Regions from separate parts of the Streptomyces sp. BBFR51 genome, predicted to be linked through region 3. Evidence: riboswitches for the same ligand, from Rfam matches in the RefSeq annotation. Region 3 holds a riboswitch; each other region holds the start of a gene.
The links. A riboswitch is a leader RNA that binds a small molecule or an ion and turns the genes downstream of it on or off. The one in region 3 is predicted to bind cyclic di-AMP.
Positions count from the first base shown of each region.

Region 1 (5,019 bases), 3.8 Mb from region 3:
GTACGCCTCGACCAGCTCGGCGTAGTACTCGGTCATCTCGGCGGCGGTGCGGGTCTTGCCCTCGAAGGTGTAGGAGCCGTCCTTGTAGAACTCGGACGCGGCGACGTCGAGCGCGAGGGCGATCTGCTCGCCGGGGGTGTAGCCGGCCTCCTTGATCGCCTCGAGGATGAGGTCGAGGGCGTCGCGGTTGGAGCCGAGGTTCGGCGCGAAGCCGCCCTCGTCGCCGAGGCCGGTGGCCAGGCCCTTGTTCTTCAGGACCTTCTTCAGCGTGTGGTAGACCTCGGCGCCCCAGCGCAGGGCCTCGGAGAAGGACTCCGCGCCGATCGGGGCGATCATGAACTCCTGGATGTCCACGTTGGAGTCGGCGTGCGAGCCGCCGTTCAGGATGTTCATCATCGGCACCGGCAGCAGGTGCGCGTTGGGGCCGCCCAGGTAGCGGAAGAGCGGCAGGTCGCTGGCCTCGGAGGCGGCGTGGGCGACGGCGAGGGAGACGCCGAGGATGGCGTTGGCGCCGAGCGAGCCCTTGTTGTCGGTCGCGTCCAGGTCGGACATGGCCTGGTCGATCAGGCGCTGCTCGGTGGCGTCGTACCCGACCAGCTCCGGGCCGATCTGCTCGATGACGGCGAGGACGGCCTTCTCGACACCCTTGCCGAGGTAACGGCTCGGGTCGCCGTCACGGAGTTCGACGGCCTCGAAGGCACCGGTGGAGGCGCCGGACGGAACGGCGGCACGACCGGTGCTGCCGTCGTCGAGGCCGACCTCGACCTCGACCGTGGGGTTGCCTCGGGAGTCCAGGATTTCCCGGGCTACGACGACGTCGATGGACGGCACGAGCATCTCCTTCTTCAATGTGACGCTTCGGTGTGACGCGCGGGTCCACAGGACCGCAGCGGCTCTGCGGGACCGAGCCTAACCGGCTCCGGGCGATCGGCCAGCCGATCGCCCACCCGCTGGACAGAACCGAGAGTAAATTGTTTCCGAACGGAACAAACGCGGAACGCGAAAAGTCCCGCCCCGGTGCGTACGGGGGAACACGCACCGGGGCGGGAGTCGCGGGAGCCGCTGCCGCTTACTTGAGGTGCAGCTGCTGGCCCGGGTAGATCAGGTCGGCGTCGTCGACGATGTCGCCGTTCAGCTTGAACAGCTTCGCCCAGCCGCCCTCGACGTCGTGCTTCTCGGCTATGGAGCTGAGGGTGTCGCCCTTGACGACCTTGTACTCGCCGTCGCCCTTCTCGACCTTCTTGCCGGTCGGGGTGGTGACGGTCTTCTTGGCGGGCTTCTCGGCCTTCGGCTCGGCGGCCGGGCGCTCGGAGGAGCGGGAGGCCTTCTGCTCGGTGGAGCGCTCGGCGGTGGAGCCGCTGCTCTGGCTCTGCGAGCCCTCGGAGCTGCTGGAGCCGCTGTCCTGCGAACCGCCACCGCTGTACGCGGCGCCCGACAGGCCGGTGCCGCAGACCGGCCAGGCACCCTTGCCCTGGCCCGCGAGCACCTTCTCGGCGATCTCGATCTGCTGCGTCTTGCTCGCCTGGTCGGCGGACGAGGCGTACTGCGTACCGCCGTAGGCGGCCCAGGTGGAGCTGGAGAACTGCAGACCGCCGTAGTAACCGTTGCCGGTGTTGATGGACCAGTTGCCGCCGGACTCGCACTGGGCGACGGCGTCCCACTCGGACGCGGTGGCGGCGGAGGCGTTGCCGGCCGCCATCAGCGGGGCGGCGACGGCGGCACCGGTGACGCCGGCGACGGCGATGACACGGGTGGCCTTGGACGGGCGACGGTGCTTGCCCTTGCCGGAAAACAGCATGGTTGATCCCCTCACCGACGCCTGCGAGGTGAGCTGTCGGGTTCGGGCCGGTTGAGTTGCCCGGCCGGGTTCCTCACGGAACTCGGCTTCACCCCTAGCCGCTCCGGCTCAACTGCCCGGTGCGGCACTTACCTTGGGTCCCCCGCTCCTGCCTTCGGCGCTTGACGCGACGACTGTTCCCGTACGGCCGCTGGCAGGATTCGGCGTTGCGGCTGTCGGGGCCCGCGATGGCGAGCGGTCATGACCGTAGACACGCGCTCCGCGGATTTTCAAAGACGATCACGGCTTCTGAGACCTATCTCTCACGAGATCCAAAACGGACATACAGCCTCTAACCGTGACGCGAACTCCCTCTACTTATGGCCCGATTCGCCCGCTACCGTGAGCGTCTGACCGGGCAGGATGCGGTCGGGGTCCTGGCCGACGACCCGCTCGTTGTCGGCGTACAGCGCACGCCATCCGCCGTCGACGCCAAGGGAGTCGGCGATGGCCCACAGGTTGTCGCCGGAGCGGACGATGTACGAGCCTCCGTCCGCCTCCCGCGACTCGCCGTCAGTCAAGGCGTGCCGTCCTGCCGTGCCGTCCGTGAGGCCCCTCTGCGCCGTGCCCTCGTCCGCACTGCCGCCGCGATGCCGGCCCGCGCCGGACGAGCCGTCGGTGCCCTGCGGTTCGGCACTCGCCGAGGAGTCGGTTTCGGGCGATGTGCCCGGCTTGGCGGTTTGGTCCGCGTCGTCGGACGGGGCGTCAGAAGCGGACGAGGAGGGTGAGGAAGAGGGCGAAGGGGATGAAGAGGGTGCTTTGGAAGTCGACTCCGGCGCCTCGGTCGAGCCGGACGGAGCGGGCGACCCGGACCCCCGGGACGACTCGGGCTTCTCCGTGGTGGCGGGCGATTCGGACGACTTGGACGTGTCCGTCTGCCCCGAGGCGTCCGAACCCCGCGACGCGCCGTCGCCGGCCGTGTCCGAGCCGCTGTCCGTGAGCCCCGAGTCGTTGCCCATGCCCGCGAGCAGGCCGCAGGTCGGCCAGGCCGCGATGCCCTGGTCCGCGTGCAGCTTCTCGGCGATCCTTATCTGCTGGGAGCGACTGGCCTGGTCGGCACTGGCGGCGTACTCCAGGCCGCCGTACTGCTCCCAGGCCTCCTGGGACAGCTGCAGGCCGCCGTAGTACCCGTTGCCACTGTTCTGGCTCCAGGCGCCGCCGGTCTCGCACTGGGCGACCTGGTCCCAGTTCGCCGCGTCGGCCGCGTGGGCGCCGGTGGCGCCGAGCAGCGGGATCGCGATGGCGGAGCCGGTCACTCCGGCGGCGACGACCAGGGCGGGAGCCTGGCGGGGGCGGCGGTGACGACCGTTCCCGGAGAGCATGCGACGACCTTTCACAAGACGACGGGGACCGCGCGGCGCGTGATGCTCATCGCCACACTGATCCGTGAACGTATAGGCAGATGATCGCTTGTCACAAGTTCATGCCGCACAGATCACGTGAAGATCACAGAGTTGAGCGCGTGTCATGTTTGAACGTCCCAGGTGCGATTGCCCCTGTGACCTCGAGCGGCGGCGCTTGCGGCTCACACCGAACCGGTGTGGTCTCCCCCCGCCGATTCAGCTCGTCCATCAGAACGGCCCAGAATCCCTTCTTGAACCAGGTGTTCTGCCGCTCCTTGGCGAGCTGCCAGGTGCCGTAGCACTCAGGAAGCTCGTCCCAGAGACAGCCTGTACGCAACCGGTGCAGAGCCCCGTTCAGCTGGGTCCGGACGTCCACGGCTCCACGGACGAACTGGCGGCGCGCGAAGTAGGCAGTCATGAGCTCCTCGACAACCGGCCATTCCGACTCCGCCACCGCGGCTGGGATCGGCGTTCCGGTCCGCTCATGCCACGCCGTCACCTTGCACTTGACCCCAGAACGCTTCCGCACCTCTCCGAGCGGCTTCACAGTGATGTCCAAAAGACCGATCACCGCTCCCATGTCGGCCAGCTCGACGTGAGGTGCTCCCCTGACAGCCTGGGCCAAGGAAAGGGCGGTTCGGACGGCGACTGCTGCGGCCTCCTGGCCCGCGAGCACCTGACGCCCCGTGGCAAGCATCGCCCTGGCGCTTTGTACGTCTTCCGCGAGCTGCCGTAGGGCCGCGTCCCTCACGGCCTGGTCAAGGCCGGATGCGGCCAAAGTCGTAGTGGCGCGAGCCAGGCCCGCCTCCTTCTCCTGGAGCGCGTCCGTGAAGCGAGCCACGCGCTCACGCTGCTTTTCGATGTCACCGGGGTAGAGGTTCAGCTTGTCCCGGGTCGCGGAATCGGTTCTTCTCTCCGTCGTCACGGGCACGGGGATCGCGCGATCCCGTTACGGTCGTAACGTGAACGACCCGAACACCGCCCCCGAACTCTTCACCTGGGAGTTCGCCACCGACCCGTATCCGGCCTATGCCTGGCTGCGTCGGCACTCCCCCGTCCACTGGACCAGACTGCCCAGCGGGGTCGAGGCATGGCTGGTGACCCGCTACAGCGACGCGCGCGAGGCTCTCGCCGACGGTCGGCTTTCGAAGAATCCGGAACATCACGCCGAAGACGCCGGAGGGAAGAACAAGACCGGCATTCCAGGTGAGCGCAGCGCCAATCTCATGACGCACCTGCTCAATATCGACCCGCCGGACCACACGCGCCTGCGCCGCCTCGTCTCCAAAGCGTTCACTCCACGGCGCATCGCGGAATTCGGCCCCCGCGTGCAGGAGTTGACGGACGACCTCATCGACCGTTTCGCCTCACAGGGCGAGGCAGATCTCATCCACGACTTCGCGTTCCCTCTCCCCATCTACGCGATCTGTGAGCTGCTGGGCGTTCCTCGCGAGGACCAGGACGACCTGCGCGACTGGGCAGGCATGATGATCCGCCATGGTGGGGGACAGCGTGGCGGCGTGGCACGCTCTGTCAAGAAGATTCGCGCCTACCTCGGCGAGCTCATCCACCGTAAGCGCGACGACCTCGGCGACGATCTGATCTCGGGCCTGATCCGGGCCTCCGACCATGGCGAGCACCTCACCGAGAACGAGGCCGCCGCGATGTGCTTCGTGCTTCTGTTCGCAGGTTTCGAGACCACCATCAACCTCATCGGTAATGGCGTGCACACCCTAATGCGGCACCCTCGGGAACGAGCTCGGCTGCAGGAATCGATCCAGCGGGGTGAAACGGCGTTGCTGGACAGCGGCGTCGAGGAACTGCTCCGCTACGACGGGC
Region 1 covers NZ_CP172448.1:3,562,832-3,567,850, forward strand. The annotation lists gene eno (phosphopyruvate hydratase) at 1-831, opposite strand, end outside; gene rpfA (resuscitation-promoting factor protein RpfA) at 1,070-1,798, opposite strand; cyclic di-AMP (ydaO/yuaA leader) riboswitch at 1,802-1,968, opposite strand; gene ACGH7X_RS16120 (transglycosylase family protein) at 2,152-3,159, opposite strand; gene ACGH7X_RS16125 (transposase) at 3,284-4,105, opposite strand; gene ACGH7X_RS16130 (cytochrome P450) at 4,143-5,019, shown strand, end outside.
Region 1: linked by a shared signal. The riboswitch ahead of rpfA (resuscitation-promoting factor protein RpfA) and the one ahead of ACGH7X_RS33470 (peptidoglycan DD-metalloendopeptidase family protein) in region 3 are both predicted to bind cyclic di-AMP.

Region 2 (5,019 bases), 2.2 Mb from region 3:
CGTTCCTCGGCGGTGAGGCCGGACAGCAGGCGGCGGGCTGTCTCCAGTTTGCCGGTGACGGTCTCGCGGTGGCGTTTCAGCTCGGCCCGGCGCGACTTCAGCGAGCTCAGCTCGAGACGGGCGGCGCCGCGCAGTTGTTCGATGTCGCGCAGTTGCTTGCGCACCCGGCCGACGGCGGCCTTCTGCCGGCTGCCCGCCCGTTCGACGAAGGCGGCGCCGTCGAGATACCCGTCGGGGTCGGTGGAGAGCGCGAGTTGCAGCGCCGGGTCGAGGCCGCCGCTGCGGTACTGCGCCGCGGCCACCGAACCCAGCGCCTCCCGCGCGGTGTTCAGCCGGTCCTCCTTGCGCGCCGCCTCGTCCCGCAGCTCCTCCAGGCGCCGTTCGGCGGTGGCCGCCTTCTCCTTCGCGCCGTTGTACTTCTCGGTGGCGACCTCAGCCTCCTGGTAGAGCTTGTCCACCTTGGCCCTGACCTGCGCCGCCGTGGGCTGCGGATCCGCGTGCCCGGTCCCGCCCAGGCCCGTCGCGGTGGCCGCTCCCGCGAGGGTGATCGTGGCCGCCGTACGGGCTCTGCCGCCGCCCGTCGCCCGCTGTCGCGGCTTGCGGTGCGCTCCCACCTGCGATCCACGTCCTTTCGTACGACTCGACTCCGCCCCCGGCGCAGCTCGACTTCGGCTGCCTGGGTGAGGACGCTAGGCGCGTCGGTAACGGCCCGGTGACGGGATGTGCGGAAGTGGCAGTTGCGGATCGGGCGGCGACTGTATGTGAGCGTGAACCCGCCCGGCGGCCGTCGGCTTCACGCAGGGTGATGACCGATGTGACGGATCGGGGGCGGGTGAGGGGCGTGAGCTGTTATGGGGCGTCGGGGCGGGCCGGTGTCCAGGCGCCTCGGGCTCCTCATTAGGCTCCGGCCCCATGGACGTACTCATCCACCTCTTCGTCGGTCTGCACATCGTCGGCATCGCCGCGCTTCTCGGCGGCTTCCTGACCCAGATGAAGGCGATGGGTCAGGGCGCGGCCCGTTTCACCCCCGCGATGCTGCACGGCGCGCTGACGATGCTCGTCACCGGAGCGGTCCTCGTCGGCCTCAACCAGGCGCAGGACACCGCCGTCGACAACGTCAAGATCGGCGTGAAGCTCGCCGTACTGGTCGTGATCCTCGGCCTGGTCTACGTGAAGCGCGACGACGAGAAGGTGGAGAAGCCGCTGTTCGGCCTGGTGGGTCTGCTGACCGTGGCGAACATCTTCATCGCGGTGCTGTGGACCTGACCGTCCCGGCGTCCGTTCCCGCCGACCGCAGCCCGGTCCGGGCCTGGACCACCGCCCCCGCGGCGACCGCCAGCCACCCGGCCACCGCGATCCACAGCAGCGCCCGCCCCGGCGCGTCCAGCCACGGGACGTCGACGACGGCGGCCACGGACAGTGCCGCCGCCGCCGTCATGCCGAGCGGGAAGACGGTCGACCAGCGGCGTACGTCGTAGCGGACCCGCGGCCACACGATCTCGGCGGCGAGGAGGACGACGTACCAGGCGAGGTCGAGGGCGAGCAGGAAGACGGTCAGGTCGTGCAGAACGGCGTGGTCGTCGGCGTTCCACAGGTACATGCCGGTCCCGGCCGCCGCGAGCAGCTTGGCGCCCGCGAGGGCCGAGATGGCGAGCGCGCCTCCCGCCACCCAGTGGTCCCCGGAGCCGCGCGCCACCTGCCGCAGATCGAAGCGGAACAGCGCGATCAGGTAGAGCACGATGCCCAGCCAGAACGGCACCAGGGCGGCGTGCGCCAGCCAGGCCGTCGAGGTGGCGGCGGCCAGCGTGGCGCCGAGCACGGCGAGTCCCTCCGTGGCCACGCAGCCCAGGAACACCGCCCCGGGCATCCTCCGTCCCCAGTGCCGCACCACCAGGACCAGCAGCCACGGCCACAGCAGCGCCGCCAGCGTCAGCAGCACCGCCGCCAGGGGTGACGAGCCGAGCAGCGAGAAGCGGGTGCCGAGCACGGTCGTCGCGGCGACGGCGGTGAGCGCGCCCGGCGTGCCCGCCCGCGTCAGCCACTGCGCGCGCTCGACCAGCAGCAGGTAGACGAAGTTCGTCGCCAGCGTCAGCCAGGCGGCACAGGCCAGGACCAGGGCGATCCGGGACAGGACCTCGCGGCCCGTCAGATGCAGGGCGACCGACACGATGCCGGTCGCCATCACCGCGGCCCCGGCCGCCGGCGGACGCTGCGCCCACCAGGCGCGCAGGGCGTGGGGAGAGGTGGCCGAAGACATGCGCCGATGCTAGGGCCTGCCCGGCGGATCAGGTCGCAGGAAAGACACGGCATCTGATCAGCGCCGGTGAGCGGGGTCCGGTGCGTGCGGCTGCAAGGCGGAGGAGGGAGCCGACGCGATGGGGGTCCCCCCCCGCGAGCGAAGCCGAGCGTGGGGGAGTCGGCGACCGACGGCAACGCCTGGGGGCCCCTCCCACGCCCTTAAGGCAGTGGGGGAGTGCGTGCCGGACCCCGCGTCTGCGGCATGATCCGCCGGGCAGGCCCTGAGACCCACCTGGGTCAGGCCGGGCGCACCACGCTGTAGATCGACGACTCGCCGTCGTAGAAGATCGACTCCTCGCGGACGTACGCGCCCGGCTTCGGCGCGTGGATCATCATGCCGTCGCCGATGTAGAGGCCGACGTGGCTGATGTCGTCGTAGAAGAAGACCAGGTCACCGGGTTGTGCCTGGGAGACGGAGACGGTCGTGCCGGCGTCGACCTGGTCGTAGGTGACGCGCGGCAGGGTCACGCCGGCGGCCTTCCAGGCGGCCTGGGTCAGGCCCGAGCAGTCGTAGGAGCCGGGGCCCGTGGCGCCCCAGACGTACGGCTTGCCGATCTGGGCGCGGGCGAAGGCGATCGCCTTCTCGGCCTTGGTGCCGTTCGAGGTGTCCGGCGTCGACGATCCCGAGGATTCCGACGAACCGGTGCCGCTCTCCTGCTGCTGGGCGGCCTCCTCCTGCCGTTGGCGCTCCGCCTCCTGCTGCGCCTGTTGCTGCTTCGCCAGCTCCGCCGCCTTGCGCGCGGCCTCCGCCTGCTTCTTCTTCTCGATCGCCGCGAGCCGGGCCTTCTCCTCGGCGGTCAGCTCCGACAGCAGCTCCCGCGCGGTGGCGAGCTTCTTCTGGACGGTCGACTTGGCCGTCTTCAGGTCGTTCTGCGAGTCGGTGAGCGTCTCGAGGCTCTCGGTGGCCTCCCGGCGCTTCTGCATCGTCTCGGACTGCTGCGTGACGTAGTCGTCGACGGCGGTCTTCTGGCGGCCGGTGAGCCGGCTCATCAGCTGGTTCTGGTCGAAGTAGTCCTGCGGCGAGTCCGCGAGCAGAAGGGTCGCGGTCTCCGGGACCGCCGCACCCGTGCGGTACTGGGCGGAGGCGAAGGAACCCAGCTCCTCGCGCGCGTCGTTGAGCTTCTGGGTGCGCTTGGCCACGTCGTCGAGGAGCGTGTCGACGCGCCCCCGCTGCTTGGAGGTCTTCTCCTTGGCCGCGTTGTACTTCTCGGTCGCCGACCCCGCCTGGCGGTACAGGTCGTCGACTTTCTTCTCCACCTCTTCGAGGCTCGGCCGGTCGTCCGACGGCGCGGCGTTGGCCGTCTGGGACAGCAGGGCGACGGAGGTGAGGGCCGCCGTGGCGATGGCCGGGGTCCGTATGCCTGCGACGCGTGTACCGGAGGGACGCGACTTGCGGTGCGACGCCAAGGGAGGCGACTCCTTCCAATGCTCCGCCTACCGGGTTAGCTGTCGGGTTCGGGCGGTGTGGCACGGAAGGGTTGCCCTACGGCGGTCCCGTCCTCGTCGAGGGCCGGGCGGCCGATTCACCCCAAGTTCTCGGTTGGGTCCCCGGCTCCGGATGCCATGCGGGCACGCCGGACTCGGCGGAGGCCGCGCGGCCCGGCGAGGTTCGCCGGTGGGGGTCGTGCGGCCTGCCCGCACCGTAGCCAACTCGTGTGGCCGCTGTGAAGGTTGGTGGGTGATATGCCCGATACATTTTCGTGACCTTGGGTGTGACCTCGGGCGGGGGCGTCGCTCGTGTCACTCTTCGTGTCATGACCCGTCGCAGGGCGTGTCCGGCACCGGGATACCGGCGATTTTCCGGGGTGGCGCCGGGTTGTCGGTGGGGCGCCCTAGACTCGGAGAGCGATGAGCAGCCTCTTTGACGACAACTTCCTGGCGAGCCTCCAGACCCCCCGGGGTCGCGAGGAGGAACCCCCGCCGCCACCCGAGGACGATCACGGACCGGAGCCGGTTCCGCACGATCTGTTCGGCGGGAAGTTCGACGCGCCGCCGGACCGGGACACCCACTACCGCGACGGCGCCCCGCGCCCCGCCCTGGACGCCGCGGCGCTTTTGGACGGGCTGAACGAGAACCAGCGGGCCGCCGTCGTCCACTCCGGCTCCCCGCTGCTCATCGTGGCCGGTGCCGGCTCCGGCAAGACCCGCGTGCTCACCCACCGCATCGCCCACCTGCTGGCCGAGCGGAGCGTCCACCCGGGCCAGATCCTCGCGATCACCTTCACCAACAAGGCCGCGGGCGAGATGAAGGAGCGCGTCGAGCAGCTCGTCGGCCCGCGCGCGAACGCGATGTGGGTGATGACCTTCCACAGCGCGTGCGTCCGCATCCTGCGCCGCGAGTCGAAGAGGCTGGGCTTCACGTCGTCGTTCTCGATCTACGACGCGGCCGACTCCAAGCGCCTGATGGCGCTGGTGTGCCGGGATCTCGACCTGGACCCCAAGCGCTTCCCGCCCAAGTCCTTCAGCGCCAAGATCAGCAATCTGAAGAACGAGCTGATCGACGAGGAGGACTTCGCCGCCCAGGCCGCCGACGGGTTCGAGAAGACCGTCGCCCAGGCCTACGCGCTCTACCAGTCGCGGCTGCGCGAGGCCAACGCCCTCGACTTCGACGACCTGATCATGACGACGGTCAACCTGCTCCGCGCCTTCCCGGACGTAGCCGAGCACTACCACCGTCGCTTCCGGCACGTCCTGGTCGACGAGTACCAGGACACCAACCAC
Region 2 covers NZ_CP172448.1:5,195,377-5,200,395, forward strand. The annotation lists gene ACGH7X_RS23900 (NlpC/P60 family protein) at 1-614, opposite strand, end outside; gene ACGH7X_RS23905 (hypothetical protein) at 913-1,266, shown strand; gene ACGH7X_RS23910 (tellurite resistance/C4-dicarboxylate transporter family protein) at 1,244-2,257, opposite strand; gene ACGH7X_RS23915 (NlpC/P60 family protein) at 2,536-3,705, opposite strand; cyclic di-AMP (ydaO/yuaA leader) riboswitch at 3,713-3,894, opposite strand; gene pcrA (DNA helicase PcrA) at 4,147-5,019, shown strand, end outside.
Region 2: linked by a shared signal. The riboswitch ahead of ACGH7X_RS23915 (NlpC/P60 family protein) and the one ahead of ACGH7X_RS33470 (peptidoglycan DD-metalloendopeptidase family protein) in region 3 are both predicted to bind cyclic di-AMP.

Region 3 (5,019 bases):
CGCTGGCCGACCTGACCCGCTTCGACTGCCCGCCGCTGCCCGGGCTGCTGGCCGAGAAGCTGCTCTCCTACAGCCCCCACCTGGACCGGGTCTTCTTCGGCAACAGCGGCACGGAGGCGGTCGAGACGGCGCTGAAGTTCGCGCGCTTCGCGACCGGCAGGCCGAGGATCCTGTACTGCTCGCACGCCTTCCACGGATTGACCACCGGCTCGCTGTCCGTCAACGGCGAGACCGGCTTCCGGGACGGCTTCGCCCCGCTGCTGCCCGACACCGCCGTCCCGCTCGGCGACCTGGACGCCCTGGCGCGGGAGCTGAAGAAGGGTGACGTGGCCGCGCTGATCGTGGAGCCGATCCAGGGCAAGGGGGTGCACGAGGCGCCGCCCGGCTATCTGCGGGCCGCCCAGGACCTGCTGCGCCGCCACAAGGCACTGCTGATCGCCGACGAGGTGCAGACGGGCCTGGGCAGGACCGGGAAGTTCTACGCCTTCCAGCACGAGGACGGCGTCGAGCCCGACCTGGTGTGCGTGGCCAAGGCGCTGTCCGGCGGGTATGTGCCGGTGGGGGCCACACTGGGCCGGGACTGGATCTTCAAGAAGGTGTACTCCTCGATGGACCGGGTGCTGGTCCACTCGGCGAGCTTCGGTGCCAACGCGCAGGCCATGGCAGCCGGGCTCGCGATGCTCTCGGTGATGGAGAACGAGGAGATCGTGGCGAACGCCGCGGCGGTGGGGGAGGGGCTGAAGACCAGGCTGGCCGAGCTGGTGGACCGCTACGAGCTGCTCGCCGATGTCCGTGGCCGGGGGCTGATGATCGGCATCGAGTTCGGCCGGCCAAGGTCCCTGAAGCTGCGCAGCCGCTGGACCATGCTCCAGGCCGCGCGCAAGGGACTGTTCGCGCAGATGGTGGTGGTGCCGCTGCTGCAACGGCACCGGATCCTGACGCAGGTGTCCGGCGACCACCTGGAGGTGATCAAGCTGATCCCGCCGCTGATCATCGACACCGACGACGCGGACCGGTTCGTCGACGCCTTCACCGAGGTGATGGAGGACGCGCACAACGGTGGCGGCCTGATGTGGGACTTCGGCAAGACACTGGTCAAGCAGGCGGTGGCCAACCACTGAGCCGCCGCCGGGCTTGATGCGCCTTGATTTGCCTGCGAGGCAAGAAGTTTGCCCGGCAGGCAAGATTCGGGCTGAATAGGAGGCATGAGCTCCTCCGAGTCCGGCCCGGCCGAGGCCGCGGTCGCCGCCGTCGCGCCACAGCTGCGTGAGCTGCGGCGGCGGGCCGCCCTCACCCTCGAGACCGCGGCCCGCGTCGCCGGGCTGTCGCCCGCCCACCTCTCCCGCCTGGAGACCGGACAGCGCCAGCCCTCGCTGCCGATGCTGCTCGCCCTCGCCCGGGTCTACGGTACGACCGTCGCCGAGCTGCTGGGCGAGTCGGCCGCCGACCGGGACGCCGTCGTGCGCGGCGCCGACATGGTACCCACCGCCGCGGGCGGCTGGACGTACTGGCGGGCCGGAGCGCCGGGCCGCGGCATGCAGGCCCTGCGCGTCCAGGTGCCGTACGGCTCCCAGGGCGACGTCGTGCGGGTGCACCCCGGTGAGGAGTGGCTCCACGTCCTCACCGGCCGGCTGCGGCTGCGCCTCGGGGACACCGAGCACCGGCTGACCGCGGGGGACAGCGCCCACTTCGACTCGACGACCCCGCACCGGATCGCCGCGCAGGACCCCGACGGGGTCGAGCTGCTCTTCGTCCACACCCTGCTGCAGAGCCCGACGGCCACCCTGTGCCTCGGGCCGACCCCCGGAGAGATGCCATGAGCACCATGCAGGAGAAGTTCCCGCGCGCCCTGTGGGTGCGACTGCTCATCTACATCGCGCTGGGGCACGTCTTCGGCGGCTTCCTCTACCTGCTGTTCGAGGTGGGGGCCAAGTAGCGCCGTCCGCGAGCGGGTGGCTCAGTCCAGCATCCGCTCGCGCAGCCGCTCCCGGGTTTCGGGGGCGAGCCCCAGGCCCTTCTCCAGGTAGGCGTCGACCCCGCCCCACGTCTCCTCGACGGTCTCGAAGGCCGCCGCCAGGTACTCGGCGCGCGCGTCGAACAGGGGGCTGAGCAGCTCCATGACCTCGGGGGAGTAGGCCGAGGCGGTGGTGCCGCTGCGGCGCACCTTGTAGCGGCGGTGCGCGGCGTTCGACTTCAGGTAGTCCTCGACGACGGCGTCGCGCTCGACGCCCAGCGCGAGCAGGGTGATCGCGATCGACAGTCCGGCGCGGTCCTTGCCGGCGGCGCAGTGCATCAGCGCGGGGACGCTGTCCTCGGCGAGCGCGTGCAGGATCCGGGAGTGCTCCGCCGTGCGCTCCTTGACGATCATGCGGTAGGAGCCGATCATCCGGTCGGCGCCCTTGTCACCGGCCAGGATCTCGCGCAGCTGGTCGAGGTCCCCGTCGCGGACCATCTTCCAGAACTCGGCGCCGTCGGCCGGATCGCTCAGCGGCAGGTTCACATTGCGCACGCCCGGCAGCTCGACGTCCGGACCGTCGAGCTTCTGGTCGGCCGCGTTGCGGAAGTCGAAGATCGTGTGCAGGCCCAGCGAGGCCAGGAACGCGGCGTCCTCCCCGGTGGCGTGCGCCAGGTGGCCGCTGCGGAACAGCACCCCCTGCCGCACCCGCCGCCCGTCCACGGTCGGCAGTCCGCCCACGTCCCGGAAGTTGCGCACACCGGTCAGCTCGGGTTCGGTCGACGGGACCTGCTGCGTCACAGGGGCTCCTCCCACTGAGCGCCGCCGACGCTGCTCGCCTGCGGGCACCACTCGACGATACGGCATCACCTGTGCCCGAAAGGCGCTTTCAAAAGAGGTATTGCGAGATGATAAGAGCCTTCTGTCCGAATTGGTGTCTTGATGACAACTGGGCCTGAAATGGCGGTAGGTGGGGAAGCGGCGCGTGAGCAGCGTCATATCCGTGACCGTGCGTTGCCCGTCATGTTCACGTAATTCAGCTGCTTCTCAAGGGCCTTTAGGGAAAAGAGTGCCGCGGAAATCGACGCAGGGTTACCGGGTTTTCCCTCAAAGGATCAATCGGAACACCGGTCGACGGAACCCCTCGCTTGTCCACGTGCGTCTTGGTCCCTTACGTTCACCACCGATCCGGACGGACGCCTAATCCTGCCGCCGACCGGAGCCCGCACTCATCCACCACCCGTACACGGCAGGAGCGGGGGACCCACAGGTACAACTGCCTGTTCCGGTTCCCGGAACGGCTTGGGGTAAAGCCGCGTTTCGGCGCGGCCGGGCATCTCCAGCCCGCACCCGACAGCTCACCTCGCAGGCGCCGGAGAGGAATTCGCCATGCCCGCGAAGGGTAAGCACCGCCGTACCAGGGCCATGCGCCTGACCCGCACCATCGCCGTCGCCGGAACCGGTGGGGCCGCGCTCGCGCTCCCGCTGATGGGTGCCGCCGGGGCCAACGCCGCCCCCGCCCACTCCGTTTCCGAGCAGGCCGTGCAGTCCATTGCGACGTCGGCCAAGAAGTCCGCCGCGAGCGCTTCAGAGAAGAACTCGGATTCGCGGACGTACACCGTGAAGAGCGGTGACTACCTTTCGAAGATCGCCGACGACCAGGACGTGGACGGCGGCTGGAAGAAGCTCTACTCGGACAACCGCGAGGCCGTCGGCTCCGACCCGTCGCTGATCCACCCCGGCCTGAAGCTCTCGATCGGCGGCCAGGCCGCCGAGTCCTCGGCCCCCTCCTCCGCCAAGTCGGAGAAGCCGGCCGCCGAGAAGCCCGCCAAGGCCGAGAAGTCCGCCTCCCAGTCGTCCGAGAAGTCGACGGACGCCGACAAGGCCTCCTCCTCGGACTCCGCCGGCTCCTCGGACACCGGCACCCAGTCCGCCGACAGCAGCAGCGGCTACACCTCCCCCGTCGCGGGCGGCACCGTCGGTACCCCGTACCACCAGTCCGGCAGCATGTGGTCCAGCGGCTACCACACCGGCACGGACTTCGTCGTCCCGACCGGCACCTCGCTCAAGGCCGTCGGCGCGGGCACCGTCGTCTCCGCCGGCTGGGGCGGCGCGTACGGCAACCAGGTCGTCATCCAGCTCTCCGACGGCCACTACGCCCAGTACGCCCACCTCTCCTCGCTCTCCGTCTCCGCCGGCCAGTCGGTGACGGCGGGCCAGCAGGTCGGCCTCTCGGGTGCCACCGGCAACGTGACCGGCCCGCACCTGCACTTCGAGATCCGCACCACGCCGGACTACGGCTCGGACGTCGACCCGATCGCGTTCCTGCGCTCGCACGGCGTCTCCGTCTGACGAGCGCCGACAAGCGCTGACGAGCTGACGACCTGACGGCGTTTCGGCGCGGTCCCCGCGCCACCGAAGGCCGGACCCCGATCCCCGGGTCCGGCCTTCGGTGTATTCCGGAATTGACGAACACTTTAGGCGTGGCTTTTCTCACCGCCCGTCAATCCCTTCCTACGGTCGCGTAGGTCACATTCCACGGTGAATCATGGGCCGATGTGGCAGACGATTCGAAGAGTGACAGCAGAGCAGTGATCGGGTCGTACGTGGCGGTGGGGGACAGCTTCACCGAGGGCGTCGGCGATTCCGGCCCCGACGGGGCGTTCGTCGGCTGGGCCGACCGACTCGCCGTACTGCTCGCGGACCGGCGCCCCGAGGGCGACTTCACGTACACCAACCTCGCCGTGCGCGGCAGGCTGCTCGACCAGATCGTGGCGGAACAGGTCCCCGGGGTCGTTGCACTCGCCCCGGACCTGGTCTCGTTCGCGGCGGGCGGCAACGACATCATCCGGCCCGGGACCGACCCGGACGAGGTGGCCCAGCGGTTCGAACTGGCGGTGGCCGCGCTGACCGCGGCGGCCGGCACCGTACTGGTGACCACCGGGTTCGACACCCGTGGCGTGCCCGTCCTCAAGCATCTGCGCGGCAAGATCGCCACGTACAACGGGCACGTGCGTGCCATCGCCGACCGGTACGGCTGTCCGGTGCTCGACCTGTGGTCGCTC
Region 3 covers NZ_CP172448.1:7,376,753-7,381,771, forward strand. The annotation lists gene ACGH7X_RS33450 (aspartate aminotransferase family protein) at 1-1,121, shown strand, start outside; gene ACGH7X_RS33455 (helix-turn-helix domain-containing protein) at 1,206-1,820, shown strand; gene ACGH7X_RS33460 (DUF6126 family protein) at 1,817-1,936, shown strand; gene ACGH7X_RS33465 (tyrosine-protein phosphatase) at 1,958-2,755, opposite strand; cyclic di-AMP (ydaO/yuaA leader) riboswitch at 3,182-3,339, shown strand; gene ACGH7X_RS33470 (peptidoglycan DD-metalloendopeptidase family protein) at 3,344-4,306, shown strand; gene ACGH7X_RS33475 (SGNH/GDSL hydrolase family protein) at 4,546-5,019, shown strand, end outside.

Region 4 (5,019 bases), 3.3 Mb from region 3:
CGCCCGCCATGACGCCGACCGTGAGCACCCCCGAGGGCCCGTGTTCGGCGACGATCGGCACCAGGACCACCGTCATCGCGCCCGTCGGCCCGGACACCTGGAGATTCGATCCGCCGAACACCGCGGCCAGTGCCCCCGCGACCACCGCGGTCGCCAGCCCCGCTTCCGCGCCGAGACCGGACGAGACCCCGAAGCCCAGCGCGAGCGGCAGCGCGACGATCGCCACCGTCAGTCCGGCCAGCAGATCCCGGCGCGGAGTCCGGCGCACCTGCGCCATGTCGTCGCGTGCGGGCAGCAGTGCCGTGAGCCGGGCTCCCAGCGAAACGATCGCCGCCCTCATCACTCCTCGCCTTCCCGACGGTGCCCCCCACCGGAGGACACGGAGATCCAGGTCCGCGACCGTCCGCGGAGCCAGACAAGACAGCATCTAATGAATTGCAAACTTTCGCAATTCCGCATCCAAGCGCGCTCCGCCCCCACGTGCGCGGGTCGCGGAGCCGGGAAGGGCGGCGCCCGACCGCGGCCGGACGCGGTGAGCCCCGACGACAGTGCGGGCGCCTAGGGTTGCCCCGCCAAAACCCGTCACACGCTCGCCTTCTGGGAGTACTCGCATGCCCCTCCCGTACGTCCTCCTCTCCGCCGCCGTCTCCCTCGACGGCTACCTGGACGACACCGGACCCGACCGGCTCCTGCTGTCCGGCCCCGCCGACTTCGACCGGGTCGACGAGGTGCGGGCCTCCGTGGACGCGATCCTGATCGGTGCCGGCACGATCCGGGCCGACAATCCGCGGCTGCTGGTGAACTCGGCCGAGCGGCGGGCGGCGCGGGTCGCGGACGGGAAGGCGGAGTACCCGCTCAAGGTCGCCGTCAGTGGCAGTGGCGAGCTGGACCCGGCGGCGCGGTTCTGGCACACCGGCGGGGACAAGGTGCTGCTGACCACCGACGACGGCGCCCTGCGGGCCCGCGCGCTGGGGATCGCCGCCGATGTCGTGCCCCTGGGCCCGGTCCTCGACTGGCGGGCGGCCCTCGAGTACCTGCACGACCGGCGCGGAGTGCGGCGGCTCATGGTCGAAGGAGGCGGGAGCGTCCACACCCAGCTGTTGCGGCAGGAGCTCGCCGACGAGCTGCAGCTCGTCCTCGCGCCGCTGCTCGTGGGGGACCCGGACGCACCCCGGCTGTTCGGACCCGGTGCCTACCAGGGCGGGCGGCTGCGGCTGGTGGAGTCGCGGCCGATCGAGGACGTGGTGCTGAACCGGTACCTGCCCACCGCGCCCGGCACCGGCGACCGCGTGGCCGCCGCCGACCGGCACTGGCTGGCGCTCGCCTGTGAACTGGCCGAGCTGTGCCCGCCGTCGGACACCGCGTTCAGCGTGGGGGCCGTCGTGGTCGCCGCCGACGGGACGGAGCTGGCCCGGGGGTATTCGCGGGAGGGCGGCGACCCCGTCGTGCACGCCGAGGAGGCCGCGCTCGCCAAGGTCGACCCCACCGACCCTCGGCTCGCGGCCGCCACCGTCTACAGCAGCCTGGAGCCCTGCGCCCGCCGCGCCTCCCGGCCCGCGCCCTGCGCCCGGCTGATCCTCGACGCCGGGGTGCGCCGCGTGGTTACGGCCTGGCGCGAGCCGGACACCTTCGTGCCGGGGGCGAACGGCAGCGGAGTGCTCGCCGCCGGGGGCGCCGTCGTCGTCGTACTGCCCGAGTACGAGGAGCGCGCGAAGGCGCCCAACCGCCACCTGGAGGGATAGGGAACCGTCACGGGAGATACCGATGTGCATTCCGCCCCCGGGATGACGTACAGTGGTGAACACAACGACGCGGGGTGGAGCAGCTCGGTAGCTCGCTGGGCTCATAACCCAGAGGTCGCAGGTTCAAATCCTGTCCCCGCTACTGAAGGCCGAGGGCCGGAATCCGAAAGGGTTCCGGCCCTCGGTGCGTTTCGCCACGCGGCGTCATTCGGTCGGCCCCTCACCGCTCGCCCCCCGCCCCCGCTCCGGGAAACCTGGAGTACGGGACGGCAGCGAGCGGCGTGGACGTGCGGGGTGGCGGGAGACGAGTGGTGCGGCCAGGTGACGTGGACGACGAGGGAGCGAAGGCCAGAGCCGGCGGCCGACTCCCCGGAGATCCCGTGCCCGACCCCGGCCTGGGCCTCGGCGACGAGGCGCGGCCCGTGCCGCCCGCCGGGCCACCGCCGCGCCGGCGGACCAGGTACATGCGGGCCTTCGTACGCGTGCTCCCCGTGCTGCTGATCGTCGTCGCCATCCTGTACGACACCTTCACCCCGAGGTACTTCACCGCCGGCCCCCTCTACACGGCCGCGCCCCTGGTCGCCGCCCCGATCTACTCGCGGCGCGGCACGGCGCTCACCGGCGTCGCGGTGGTCGCCGCGGTCATCGGGCTGCAGATCGGCAAGGGCGTCATCCACTACGTCGACTCCCTCACCGAGCTGATCACCATCGCGACGGTCGCCGTCCTCGCCGTCCTCGTGAACGGCCTCGTGCGCCGCACCGACGAGCGCCTCGTCTCCGTCCGCGAGATCGCCGAGGCCGCCCAGCGCGCCGTACTGCCCGAACCCGCCGAGCGGATCGCCGGCTTCGAGATCGCCGCCTCCTACGAGGCCGCGCAGGCCGACGCGTTCATCGGCGGCGACCTGTACGCCGTGCAGGACAGCGCCCGCGGCGTCCGGCTCATCGTCGGGGACGTGCGCGGCAAGGGCATGGGCGCGGTGGCCGCCGTCGCCGTCGTGATCGGCGCCTTCCGGGAGGCGGCCGAGCAGGAGGCGACACTGGAGGCGGTGGCGCAACGGCTGGAGCGGGCGCTGGCGCGCGAGGGCACCCGGCGGGACGGGCTGGACGCCTTCGAGGGCTTCACCACCGCCGTCCTCGCCGAACTCCCGCACGGCGACGGCATCGTGCGCATCGTCAACCGCGGCCACCCGCCGCCCCTGCTGCTCTACGCCGACGGCACCCTGGGCCCGCTGCCCGCCCGCGAGTCGGCGCTGCCGCTAGGCATGGGCGACCTGGGTGTGTGGCCCGACCGGGCGGAGGAGGTCGCCTTCCCCGGTGGGGCCACACTCCTGCTCTACACCGACGGGCTGTCCGAAGCCCGGGACGCGAAGGGTGAGTTCTACGATCCGCACGCGCGGCTGGCCGGCCGCGTCTTCCGTCATCCGGCGAAGCTCCTCGACACCCTCGCCGAGGACGTGCGCCACCACTCCGGGGGCGGCATGGCGGACGACATGGCGCTGCTCGCCGTACGGCGTCCCCGACACGGCGATCATGATCATTGTCACCAGTCGTGACGGAACGACCTCCCTCCGCATAACAACTGACGTACCGTCAGAACAAAGACGCGTGAACGGGAATACCGGGGTCGGGTCAACTCGCCCGTTTTTCACCGGCTGTGAGGTGTACGTCCCAGCCGTTTCCGTTAATGATCAAGAGGAACAGCTTGGAATCCGAGCCCCGCGTCTATTAACGTTCGATAACGCAGCGCGGTCGTCCCAGCCGTCACAGAAGGCGGCTCCGTGCGCACGCGCCGAATTCCGCAAGGGAACCGGGGAACCACCACATTGGGGTGAATCGGGCGTTTGACGCCGTGGAGACACGGTCGGCACACGCGCGTAGGAGACCTTCCTGCTCCGAACCCGTCAGCTAACCCGGTAGGCGAAAGGAAGGAAAGGAGTACGCCCACGTGGCGTCAAACCGGCCTGCCCCCGAGGCCCCGTTCGTGCCGACCCGGCACGACACCGACACCTTCGGCTACGACGGCCCCGAGGGCCCGCGCACCGAAGAGGGCCCCTGGGAGGAGTGGAATCCCACCGCGGATTCCATCCGTCCCGTACGCGGCCGGCACCGCGTCGCCAAGCAGCGCGGCGGGCTCGCCCGCAGCTCCACCGTCCTCGGCGTAGGCGTCATAGCGGCCGTCGGCGCGGGCGGCATGGCCAGCGCGCAGACCGGCAAGCCGCCGGTGTCGATCTCCATGCCGGACCTGCCGAACGTCGGCTCGCTCATCTCCGGCGACGACGAGGCGACCGAGCCCGAGGGTTCCGCCACCCCGCTCAGCGGCATCGGCCAGGCCGCCGCCGCGGACACCACGCAGACCGCCGCCACCACCGACGCCGGTGAGTCGCTGCGGGCCCGGATCATGGCGCAGGCCGAGCAGCAGCAGGCCCAGGTGGAGACCAAGGCCGCCGCCGAAGCCGCCGCCGCGGCCGAGAAGAAGGCCGAGGCAGCCGCCGCCAAGGCGGAGAAGGAGGCCGAGGCCAAGGCCGCCGCCGCCAAGAAGAAGGCGGAGGAGGAGGCCGCGAAGAAGGCCGAGGCCGAGCGGCTCGCGGAGCTGGCCAAGCAGTACACGCTGCCGACCTCCTCGTACACGATCTCCTCGACGTTCAACCAGGCCGGCTCCCTCTGGGCCTCCGGCCACCACACCGGCCTCGACTTCGCCGCACCCACGGGCACGCTGCTCAAGGCGGTGCACAGCGGCACGATCACGTCGGCCGGCTGGGACGGGTCGTACGGCTACAAGACCGTGCTCACCCTCGACGACGGCACCGAGCTCTGGTACGCGCACCAGTCCTCCATCAACGTCAGCGTCGGCCAGCAGGTCACCACCGGTGACGTCATCGGCCGCGTCGGCGCCACCGGCAACGTCACGGGCGCCCACCTCCACCTCGAGGTCCACACCGACGGCGGCACCGGCATCGACCCGATGGCCTGGCTGCAGGGCAAGGGCCTCACTCCCTGACCCACACCGTCTCCACCCCCGCTGGTCCCCGGCGGTCCTGACGGCGACCCCCCGACGCCAGGGCTGCCGGTTTGCGGGGTTTTTGCGCGTCCGCCGGAATGGTCCTCTCCGGTGCGGTGGTTGACGTCCTACATGACTTCTCTGCGCAAGCTCGGCTCCTCCGACCTCGAGGTCTTCCCCCTCGCCCTCGGCGGCAACGTCTTCGGCTGGACCGCCGACCAGGACCAGTCCTTCGCCGTCCTGGACGCCTACACGGCGGCCGGCGGCAACTTCGTCGAC
Region 4 covers NZ_CP172448.1:4,062,096-4,067,114, reverse strand. The annotation lists gene ACGH7X_RS18430 (SulP family inorganic anion transporter) at 1-340, opposite strand, end outside; gene ACGH7X_RS18425 (dihydrofolate reductase family protein) at 612-1,742, shown strand; tRNA gene ACGH7X_RS18420 (tRNA-Met) at 1,811-1,884, shown strand; gene ACGH7X_RS18415 (PP2C family protein-serine/threonine phosphatase) at 2,069-3,295, shown strand; cyclic di-AMP (ydaO/yuaA leader) riboswitch at 3,520-3,676, shown strand; gene ACGH7X_RS18410 (M23 family metallopeptidase) at 3,688-4,740, shown strand; gene ACGH7X_RS18405 (aldo/keto reductase) at 4,873-5,019, shown strand, end outside.
Region 4: linked by a shared signal. The riboswitch ahead of ACGH7X_RS18410 (M23 family metallopeptidase) and the one ahead of ACGH7X_RS33470 (peptidoglycan DD-metalloendopeptidase family protein) in region 3 are both predicted to bind cyclic di-AMP.